Regions from separate parts of the Bradyrhizobium sp. S3.12.5 genome, predicted to be linked through region 2. Evidence: riboswitches for the same ligand, from Rfam matches in the RefSeq annotation. Region 2 holds a riboswitch; the other holds the start of a gene.
The links. A riboswitch is a leader RNA that binds a small molecule or an ion and turns the genes downstream of it on or off. The one in region 2 is predicted to bind glycine.
Positions count from the first base shown of each region.

Region 1: it holds a riboswitch for glycine, as region 2 does, so the genes downstream of both, ABIC09_RS09105 (D-amino acid dehydrogenase) here and gcvT (glycine cleavage system aminomethyltransferase GcvT) in region 2, are expected to answer to the same signal.

Region 1 covers NZ_JBEPRF010000005.1:235,546-239,962, reverse strand. The annotation lists gene ABIC09_RS09115 (ABC transporter substrate-binding protein) at 1-414, opposite strand, end outside; gene ABIC09_RS09110 (M20/M25/M40 family metallo-hydrolase) at 684-1,814, shown strand; glycine riboswitch at 1,909-2,013, shown strand; glycine riboswitch at 2,017-2,144, shown strand; gene ABIC09_RS09105 (D-amino acid dehydrogenase) at 2,213-3,523, shown strand; gene ABIC09_RS09100 (ABC transporter permease) at 3,707-4,417, shown strand, end outside.
Region 2 covers NZ_JBEPRF010000005.1:90,654-95,070, forward strand. The annotation lists gene gcvP (aminomethyl-transferring glycine dehydrogenase) at 1-1,007, opposite strand, end outside; gene gcvH (glycine cleavage system protein GcvH) at 1,172-1,540, opposite strand; gene gcvT (glycine cleavage system aminomethyltransferase GcvT) at 1,554-2,702, opposite strand; glycine riboswitch at 2,849-2,939, opposite strand; gene alaS (alanine--tRNA ligase) at 3,184-4,417, shown strand, end outside.

The DNA of each region.
Region 1 (4,417 bases), 140 kb from region 2:
GGCCGTGAAGGTCATCATCTGCTGGCCCATGCCGTCGACGGCGGCCCAGCGCTTCAGCGAGGCGACGCAGTCTTCCGCCGTCACCGGCGCGCCGTCGTGCCACTTCAGTCCATCGCGCAGCGTGAAGGTGTAGGTGAGCTTGTCGTCCGAGATCTTCCAGTCCGCCATCTGCGGCTGGATCTTGAAGTTCGCATCCGTCGTGATCAGCGTGTCATAGACCATGTAGCCATGGTCACGCGTGATGTAGGCGGTGGTGAAGATCGGATCGATGATGCGCAGATCCGAATGCATCACCGCGGTGATGGTCTTGCCGGCCGCAAACACCGGCGAGGCCATCGCCGTCGCAAGCGCGACGACCGACAGCGCGAGTGTGGAGGCGAACGCGCGTCGCCCCCGGCGCATCAAGCTCAACATAGAAAGTTTCTCCTGGCGTGAAACTGTTCAAAGGCAGGTTATTGGTTGGGCATTCGGTTCGTTCCTTAGGCGAACTAACCTCATGCAATGCCTTTATCTTTTCGAGACTTGCAGACAGTGTTGAGCGCGTCAATCCGGTTTCGGTGCAGCCCATGGCATCGCGCGCACGGGCTCCACAATGACCGGTTTGGCTCTACAACTCTTCCCGCTTGTCCTGCCCGCGCCGATGCAATGCGCATTCCATCTTTTGAAGCTTGAGAGACATCAAGATGAATCCAGCCAATCTTCCCTTCGATTCCGAGGCGATGCTCGAGGGCCTGCGCACCTGGGTGGAATGCGAGAGCCCGACCTGGGACGCAGGAGCGGTCAACCGTATGCTCGATATCGCAGCGCGGGATATGGCGATCATGGGTGCGACCATCGAGCGCATCGCCGGCCGTCAGGGCTTTGGCGGCGTCGTCCGCGCGCGCTTCCCGCATCCAAAGCAGGGCGAGCCGGGCATCCTGATCGCCGGGCACGTGGATACCGTCCACCCGGTCGGCACCATCGAGAAGCTCAAATGGCGGCGCGAGGGCAATAAGTGCTACGGCCCGGGCATCTACGACATGAAGGGCGGCAACTATCTCTCGCTGGAAGCGATCCGGCAGCTGGCGCGCGCGTCCTTCACCACGCCGCTGCCGGTCACCATCCTGTTTACGCCGGACGAGGAAGTCGGCACGCCCTCGACGCGCGACATCATCGAGGCGGAAGCTGCGCGCAACAAATATGTGCTCGTGCCCGAGCCCGGCCGCGCCGACAACGGCGTCACGACCGGACGTTACGCCATCGCGCGATTCAATCTGGAAGCGACGGGGCGGCCGAGCCACGCCGGCGCGACCCTATCGGCGGGACGCTCGGCAATCCGCGAGATGGCAAGGCAGATTCTTGCGATCGACGCGATGACGACGGAAGACTGCACTTTCTCGGTCGGCGTCGTGCATGGCGGGCAGTGGGTCAACTGCGTTGCAACGACTGCCACCGGCGAAGCGCTCTCCATGGCGAAGCGCCAGGCCGATCTCGACCGCGGCGTCGAGCGGATGCTGGCCCTGTCGGGCACCGCGAACGACGTCAACTTCAAGGTGACGCGTGGCGTGACGCGGCCGGTGTGGGAGGCGGATGCCGGCACCATGGCGCTGTATGAAAAGGCGCGCGGCATCGCCAAATCTCTCGGCGCGGAATTACCGCATGCGAGCTCCGGCGGAGGCTCCGACGGCAACTTTACGGGCGCGATGGGAATTCCGACGCTCGACGGTCTCGGCGTGCGCGGCGGCAATGGCCACACGCTCGAGGAGTTCATCGAGGTCGAGAGCCTGGTTGAACGCGGGCGCTTGATGGCTGGGTTGCTTGCGACGCTGGAGTAATTGAATCAACTTCGCACTGCACAATGCGTTGGCAGGCGCGGTTCAAATTTAGCCTTGTCTAAAAATAAGGCGCATCGTACTGCTCGATGGTCCACGCGACGATGCGGGAGAGATCGCAATGAAGGCTTCCAGCTTTCATTGCGGCGCCGACGGAGCAACCGCCCCGGAAACTCTCAGGCAAAAGGACTGTATCGTCAGGACGATCTGGAGAGAGACGGCACGAATGAGACATCGTGACGTCCACCGAAGGGGATAGTCCGTATTGGCCTTGTGAGGTCCGCCCTCGCCGAGGTCCGTGTCGGATCAAGCTCTCAGGTAACCGTGACAGATGGGGCGCCGCCAACGGCTTTCGGGCCGGCGGTTAGCCGACTCTAACTCACGGGAGCCCCGACTTCATCATGACTCATATCGCCATCATTGGCGCCGGCATCACCGGCGTAACGACTGCCTATGCCCTGCTCGAACGCGGCTTTGAGGTGACGGTGCTCGACAAGCATCGCTACGCCGCGATGGAGACCTCGTTTGCGAACGGCGGGCAGCTCTCCGCCAGCAATGCCGAGGTGTGGAATAGCACCGCCACGATCCTGAAAGGCCTGCGCTGGATGTTCCGGCGCGACGCGCCGCTGCTGATGAACCCGCGGCCGAACTGGCACAAATATTCCTGGATGAGCGAGTTCGTCGCCAATATCGGAAACTACCGCGCCAACACGATTCTGACCACGCGGCTCGCGATCGAAGCCCGCAAGCACCTGTTCGAGATTGCGGCACGCGAAGGCATCGACTTCGATCTCGAACGTCGCGGCATCCTCCATATCTATAACGACAGGAAGGGTTTCGAGTCCGGCCTGCGCGTCAACGCACTGCTGCAGGAAGGTGGGCTCGATCGGCGCCCGGTGACTTCGGAGGAAATCCGCACGATCGAGCCGACGCTGCGCAAGGATTATTACGGCTTCTACACGCCGTCGGATGCGACCGGCGACATTCATAAGTTCACGCGCGGGCTGGCGGACGCCTGCAAGCGTCGCGGCGCAACCTTCATCCATGAGGCCAATATCGATTCCGTCGCCCCGGCCGGCGGAGGCTTTGTCATCGGCTGGGCTGATCTGTCCGCAAGCGACGCGGTCGCCTCCGCGCGCGGCGTGCTGAAGGTTGATGGCGTCGTGGTCTGCGCCGGCGTTGCCAGCCGTCACTTCGCCGCCATGCTCGACGAGCGCGTCAACGTCTATCCGGTGAAGGGCTATTCGATCACCGTGCACCTCGATACCGACGAAAGCCGTAGCGCGACGCCGACCGTCAGCCTGCTCGACGAAGCCGCCAAGATCGTCACCAGCCGGCTCGGCGCGGATCGTTTTCGCGTTGCCGGCACGGCCGAGTTCAACGACTTCAACCGCGACATCCGCGCCGACCGCGTGCAGCCATTGATCGACTGGGTGCGCAGCAATTTCCCGGCGGTCGAGACGTCTCGCATTATTCCGTGGGCCGGGCTGCGTCCGATGATGCCCGACATGATGCCGGTGGTGCGAGCAGGCCGGATGCCCGGCGTGTTCTTCAACACCGGCCACGGCCATCTCGGCTGGACGTTATCGGCCGCGACCGCGCAAATGATTGCCGCAACCATCGACGGCTGGCGCGGGCTCAATGCGCCGCCAACCGTCCCTTCGCTTCGGGGCGAACTTGCGGTTGAGCGCGAGATGCGCTGTGCATCCTGAGTGGTCGCAAAACCGATGCGGGGCGGCCTCTTGCGACCGCCCTGCCCTTGGCACACAATTTGCCCCGAGACGACGGTTCTCCGGCCGGCTTTTCCAGCCCGAACGACAGGCACGCATGATAGACACGATCGAATCCACGGGTGCCCTCTGGGCGTCGCAAGTTCCGCAGCCGGAGATAGGTTCATGCTAGGTTATCTCATTCGCCGCGTTCTGGCTGCGGTGCCCGTGATGGGCGTCGTCGCGCTGTTCGTGTTCCTGTTGCTGCGGCTGACGCCCGGCGACCCGGCCGCGATCCTCGCCGGCGACAATGCGACGCCGGAGCGGCTGGAGCGGATTCGCGCCTCGCTCGGCCTCAACGAGCCGCTGATCGTGCAGTTCATCACCTGGGTCGGCAAGCTCTTGCACGGCGATCTCGGCACGTCGCTGATCTCCAACCTGCCGGTCATGAAGATGATCGGCCAGCGCGTCGAGCCGTCGATCTCGATCGCGCTGTCGACCATCATCCTCGCCGTCATCGTCGCCGTGCCCTTGGGGGTGATCGCGGCCTGGAAGCACGGCACCTGGATCGACCGTTTCGTGATGGGCCTCTCCGTGCTCGGCTTCTCGGTGCCGGTGTTCGTGGTCGGCTATGTCCTGATCGAGGTCTTTGCGATCGACCTGCGCTGGGTGCCGGTGCAGGGCTTCAAGAGCATCTCGACCGGCTTCGGCGCCTTCTTCGAGCGCATCATCCTGCCGACCTGCGCGCTCTCCTTCATCTACATCGCGCTGATCGCGCGCATGACGCGCGCGGCGATGCTCGATGTGCTCGGCGAAGATTACGTGCGAACGGCACGCGCCAAGGGCATCAACGAGGTCGCGGTGATGATGCGGCACGCGCTGCGCAACGCCGCTGTG
Region 2 (4,417 bases):
GCGGTGCAGATGTTGGAGGTCGCCTTCTCGCGGCGAATGTGCTGCTCGCGGGTCTGCAGCGCGAGCCGATAGGCAGGCATCCCGCGCGAGTCGACGCTGAGGCCGACGATGCGGCCGGGCAGCGAGCGCTTCAGCGCATCGCGCACCGCCATATAGGCGGCGTGCGGGCCGCCATAGCCCATCGGCACGCCAAAGCGCTGCGCCGAGCCGATCGCGATGTCGGCGCCGAGCTCGCCGGGCGAGGCAAGCAGCGTTAGCGCCAGCAGATCGGCGGCAACGATTGCGAGCGCGCCCTTGGCCTTCAGCGCCGCGATCGCGGGCCTGAGGTCGCGCACCGCGCCGGATGATCCCGGATATTGCAGCAGCGCACCGAGCACGTCACACTTCGCGAGATCGGTGAGGGGATCGCCGACCACCAGCGACCAGCCGAGCGGCTCGGCGCGGGTGCGCATCACCGCGAGTGTCTGCGGATGCACATCCTTGTCGACGAAGAAGGCTTTCGCCTCGACCCGCGAATGCCGTTCCGCAAGCGCCATGGCTTCGGCCGCAGCGGTGGCCTCATCGAGCAGCGAGGCGTTGGCGACGTCGAGCCCGGTGAGGTCGCAGATCATGGTCTGGAAGTTGAACAGCGCTTCCAACCGGCCCTGGCTGATCTCGGGCTGATAGGGCGTGTACGCCGTGTACCAGGCGGGGCTTTCGAGGATGTTGCGCTGGATCACCGCGGGCAGGATCGTGCCGGAATAGCCCTGGCCGATCAGCGAGGTGAAGACCTGGTTCTGACGCGCGAGCTCGGCCATGTGCGCGATCGCCTCGGTCTCGCTCAAGGGCTTGCCGAGATCGAGCGGGGCGGCCTGCCGGATCGAGGCCGGCAGCGTCTCCGCCATCAGTGCGTCGACGCCCTTTGCGCTGACGGTCTCGAGCATTGCGCTGACATCGCGCGCCGACGGGCCGATGTGGCGGCGAACGAAACTGGCGGTGTCGCCATTGGATTTGCGGTGCGCGGTCATCATGGGTCCTCGCTTTAGATTATCTGTCGTCGGCGTCATGCCCCGCGAAGGCGGGGCATCCAGTACACGCAGGCGTCACGGCTTGAGCAGAGGAGCCGCGGCGTGCTGGATCGTCCGCCTCCGCGGACGATGACACCGAATATGAGGTCAAAGTTCTCGTCATCTCACGCCGTGTGTGCCTTGTAGGCGGCTTCATCCATGAGGCCGCCGAGCTCGCTCTTGTCGGCAATCCTGATCTTGAAGAACCAGGCTTTGCCTTGCGCATCCGAATTGACCAGCGCCGGCTCGCTCGCGAGATCGGGGTTGGTCTCCAGCACCTCGCCGGTCACAGGCGCGTAGACGTCGGAGGCGGCCTTCACCGATTCCACGACGGCTGCGGCTTCGGCCTTCTTGAGGACGCGGCCGAGCTTGGGCAGCTCGACGAACACGACGTCGCCGAGCTGCGACTGCGCGTAATCGGTGATGCCGACAGTGGCGACATCGCCCTCGATCGCGAGCCATTCGTGGTCGGTGGTGTACAGTGTCGTGGTCATTTTCTTAAAGTCCTCAGCGTTTGTAGGTGTTTTTCACGAAGGGCATGGCGGCGACGGTGAGCGGCAGACGTTGCGCGCGCACCTCGGCAAAGAGTTTTGTGCCGAGCGCGCTCAGGCTTGTGGGCACATAGCCCATCGCGACCGGCGCATTCAGGCTCGGGCCGAAACCGCCCGAGGTGACCTTTCCGATCGGCTCGCCGCCAGCGCTATCGGCAAACAGCAGCGCGCCTTCGCGCACCGGCGCGCGGCCCTCAGTGCGCAGGCCGACGCGGCGGCGGGATGCGCCGTGATCGAAATGAGCGAGGATCTTTTCGGCTCCGGGAAAACCGCCGGCGCGGGCGCCGCCGCTGCGGCGGCTTTTCTGCACCGACCATTCCAGCGCGGCCTCGACCGGCGTGGTCGCAGTGTCGATGTCGTGGCCGTAGAGGCAGAGGCCGGCTTCCAGCCGCAGGCTGTCGCGGGCCCCTAAGCCGATCGGCATCACGTCAGGATTTTCCAGCAGCGTCCTGGCCAGGCGCTCGGCATCCGCAGCGGGCACCGAAATTTCAAAACCGTCCTCGCCGGTGTAGCCGGAACGCGAGACAAAGCAGGCAAGCCCGGCGACCTGATGCGGGCCGGCGTCCATGAACTTCATGGCGGGCGCCTCTGCACACAATTTCGCCAGTGCAGCCTCGGCCTTCGGGCCCTGTAAGGCGATCAGCGCGCGATCGGCGAGCGAATCGATGACGCAGGCGTCGGAGAGATTGGCGCGCAGATGCGCCTCGTCCTCGGCCTTGCAGGCGGCGTTGACGACCAGGAACAAATGATCGCCGAAATTGGCGACCATCAGGTCGTCGAGAATGCCGCCATCCGCATTGGTGAACTGGGCGTAGCGCTGCCGCCCCTGTGCAACCGCGACGATATCCTGCGGCACCAGCCGCTCCAGCGCGCGGGCGGCGTCCTCGACCTTGCCCGACTTCGGCCGAAGCGCGATCTGGCCCATGTGGGAGACGTCGAACAGGCCGGCCTGGTTACGGGTCTGGAGGTGCTCTTTCAGGACGCCCGCGGGGTACTGCACGGGCATGTCATAGCCCGCGAACGGCACCATCTTGCCGCCGAGCGACACATGGAGGTCGTAGAGGGGGGTACGTCTCAGGGAGTCTCGGTCGTCGCGCACTGACATCACAGGGGCCCTCGGCGGTTCCCCGGGGACGATTCCCCTGAGGACACCAATCGAAGCCCCATCTGTCGCTGTGCCTGAGAGTATTATCCCGTCGGCGGACGCAGTCCGGGCCTTAAGCCCGTCGGCGCCTCTTTCCAGATGTCGTCAAAGCCACGCGGTCCTTTTGCCTGAGAGTTTCCGGGGCGGTTGCTCCTTCGGCGCCGGCTACCCAAAGCCGGTCTCTCCCGACGTGGCCGTACGATACAGATGGGTACAGACCACAGCCCGGCCAAGCCTGTCAACGCGCCCTTTGCGGCTTTCCAACGGGATTGCAACGGGATCGCAACGGGATTGCGCGACTGCGGCAACCCTCTGATCTCTCTGCACAGTTTCTGGACAGCGAAGCTGGCCTTGTCTAAAAGCGCTTTGGCCCGCAGATATCAGCCGAATCCCAGGTTTGGACGGCAAGGAAGCGGGTCCAAGCACACCCGATTGGATGAACATGAGCGGCGTCAACGAGATCAGGTCGACCTTTCTGAACTTCTTTGCCGAGAACGGCCACGAGATCGTGTCGTCCTCGCCATTGGTGCCGCGCAACGACCCGACGTTGATGTTCACCAATGCCGGCATGGTGCAGTTCAAGAACGTTTTTACAGGTGTCGAGAAGCGGCCGTATCAGCGCGCCACCACTTCGCAGAAATGCGTGCGCGCCGGCGGCAAGCACAACGACCTCGACAATGTCGGCTACACCGCGCGCCATCTCACCTTCTTCGAGATGCTCGGCAACTTCTCGTTCGGCGACTACTTCAAGGAGCGCGCGATCGAGCTGGCCTGGAAGCTCATCACGAAGGAGTTTGGGCTGAACAAGGACAAGCTGCTCGTCACCGTCTACCACACCGACGACGAGGCGCACGGGCTCTGGAAGAAGATCGCCGGCTTCTCCGACGACCGTATCATCCGCATCCCGACCTCGGACAATTTCTGGGCAATGGGCGACACCGGCCCGTGCGGCCCGTGCTCGGAGATCTTCATCGACCGCGGCGATCACATCTGGGGCGGCCCTCCGGGCTCGCCGGAAGAGGACGGCGATCGCTTCCTCGAATTCTGGAATCTCGTCTTCATGCAATACGAGCAGGTGACGAAGGAGGAGCGCGTGGATCTGCCGCGTCCCTCGATCGACACCGGCATGGGCCTGGAGCGCATGGCCAGCATCATGCAGGGCGTCGACAGCGTGTTCGAGACCGACCTGTTCCGCCACCTGATCGATGCGACGTCGTCCGCGCTGGGCCACGGGCCGAACGAGCAGACGGTGGCCTCGTTCCGCGTCATCGCCGACCATTTGCGCTCTTCCGCCTTCCTGGTCGCGGATGGCGTGCTGCCCTCCAACGAGGGCCGCGGTTACGTGCTGCGCCGGATCATGCGCCGCGCGATGCGCCATGCGCAGCTGCTCGGCGCGAAAGAGCCGCTGATGCATCGCCTGGTCTGGGCGCTGGTCCGCGAGATGGGCCAGGCCTATCCCGACCTGATGCGCGCCGAGAATCTGATCGAGGAAACGCTGCGGCTGGAAGAGACCCGCTTCCGCAAGACGCTGGTGCGCGGTCTCGCCATTCTCGACGAGAAGAGCGCGTCCTTGAAGAACGGCGACATGTTCGACGGCGACGTCGCCTTCACGCTCTACGACACCTACGGCTTCCCGCTGGACCTGACCCAGGACGCGCTGAAGTCGCGCGGCATCG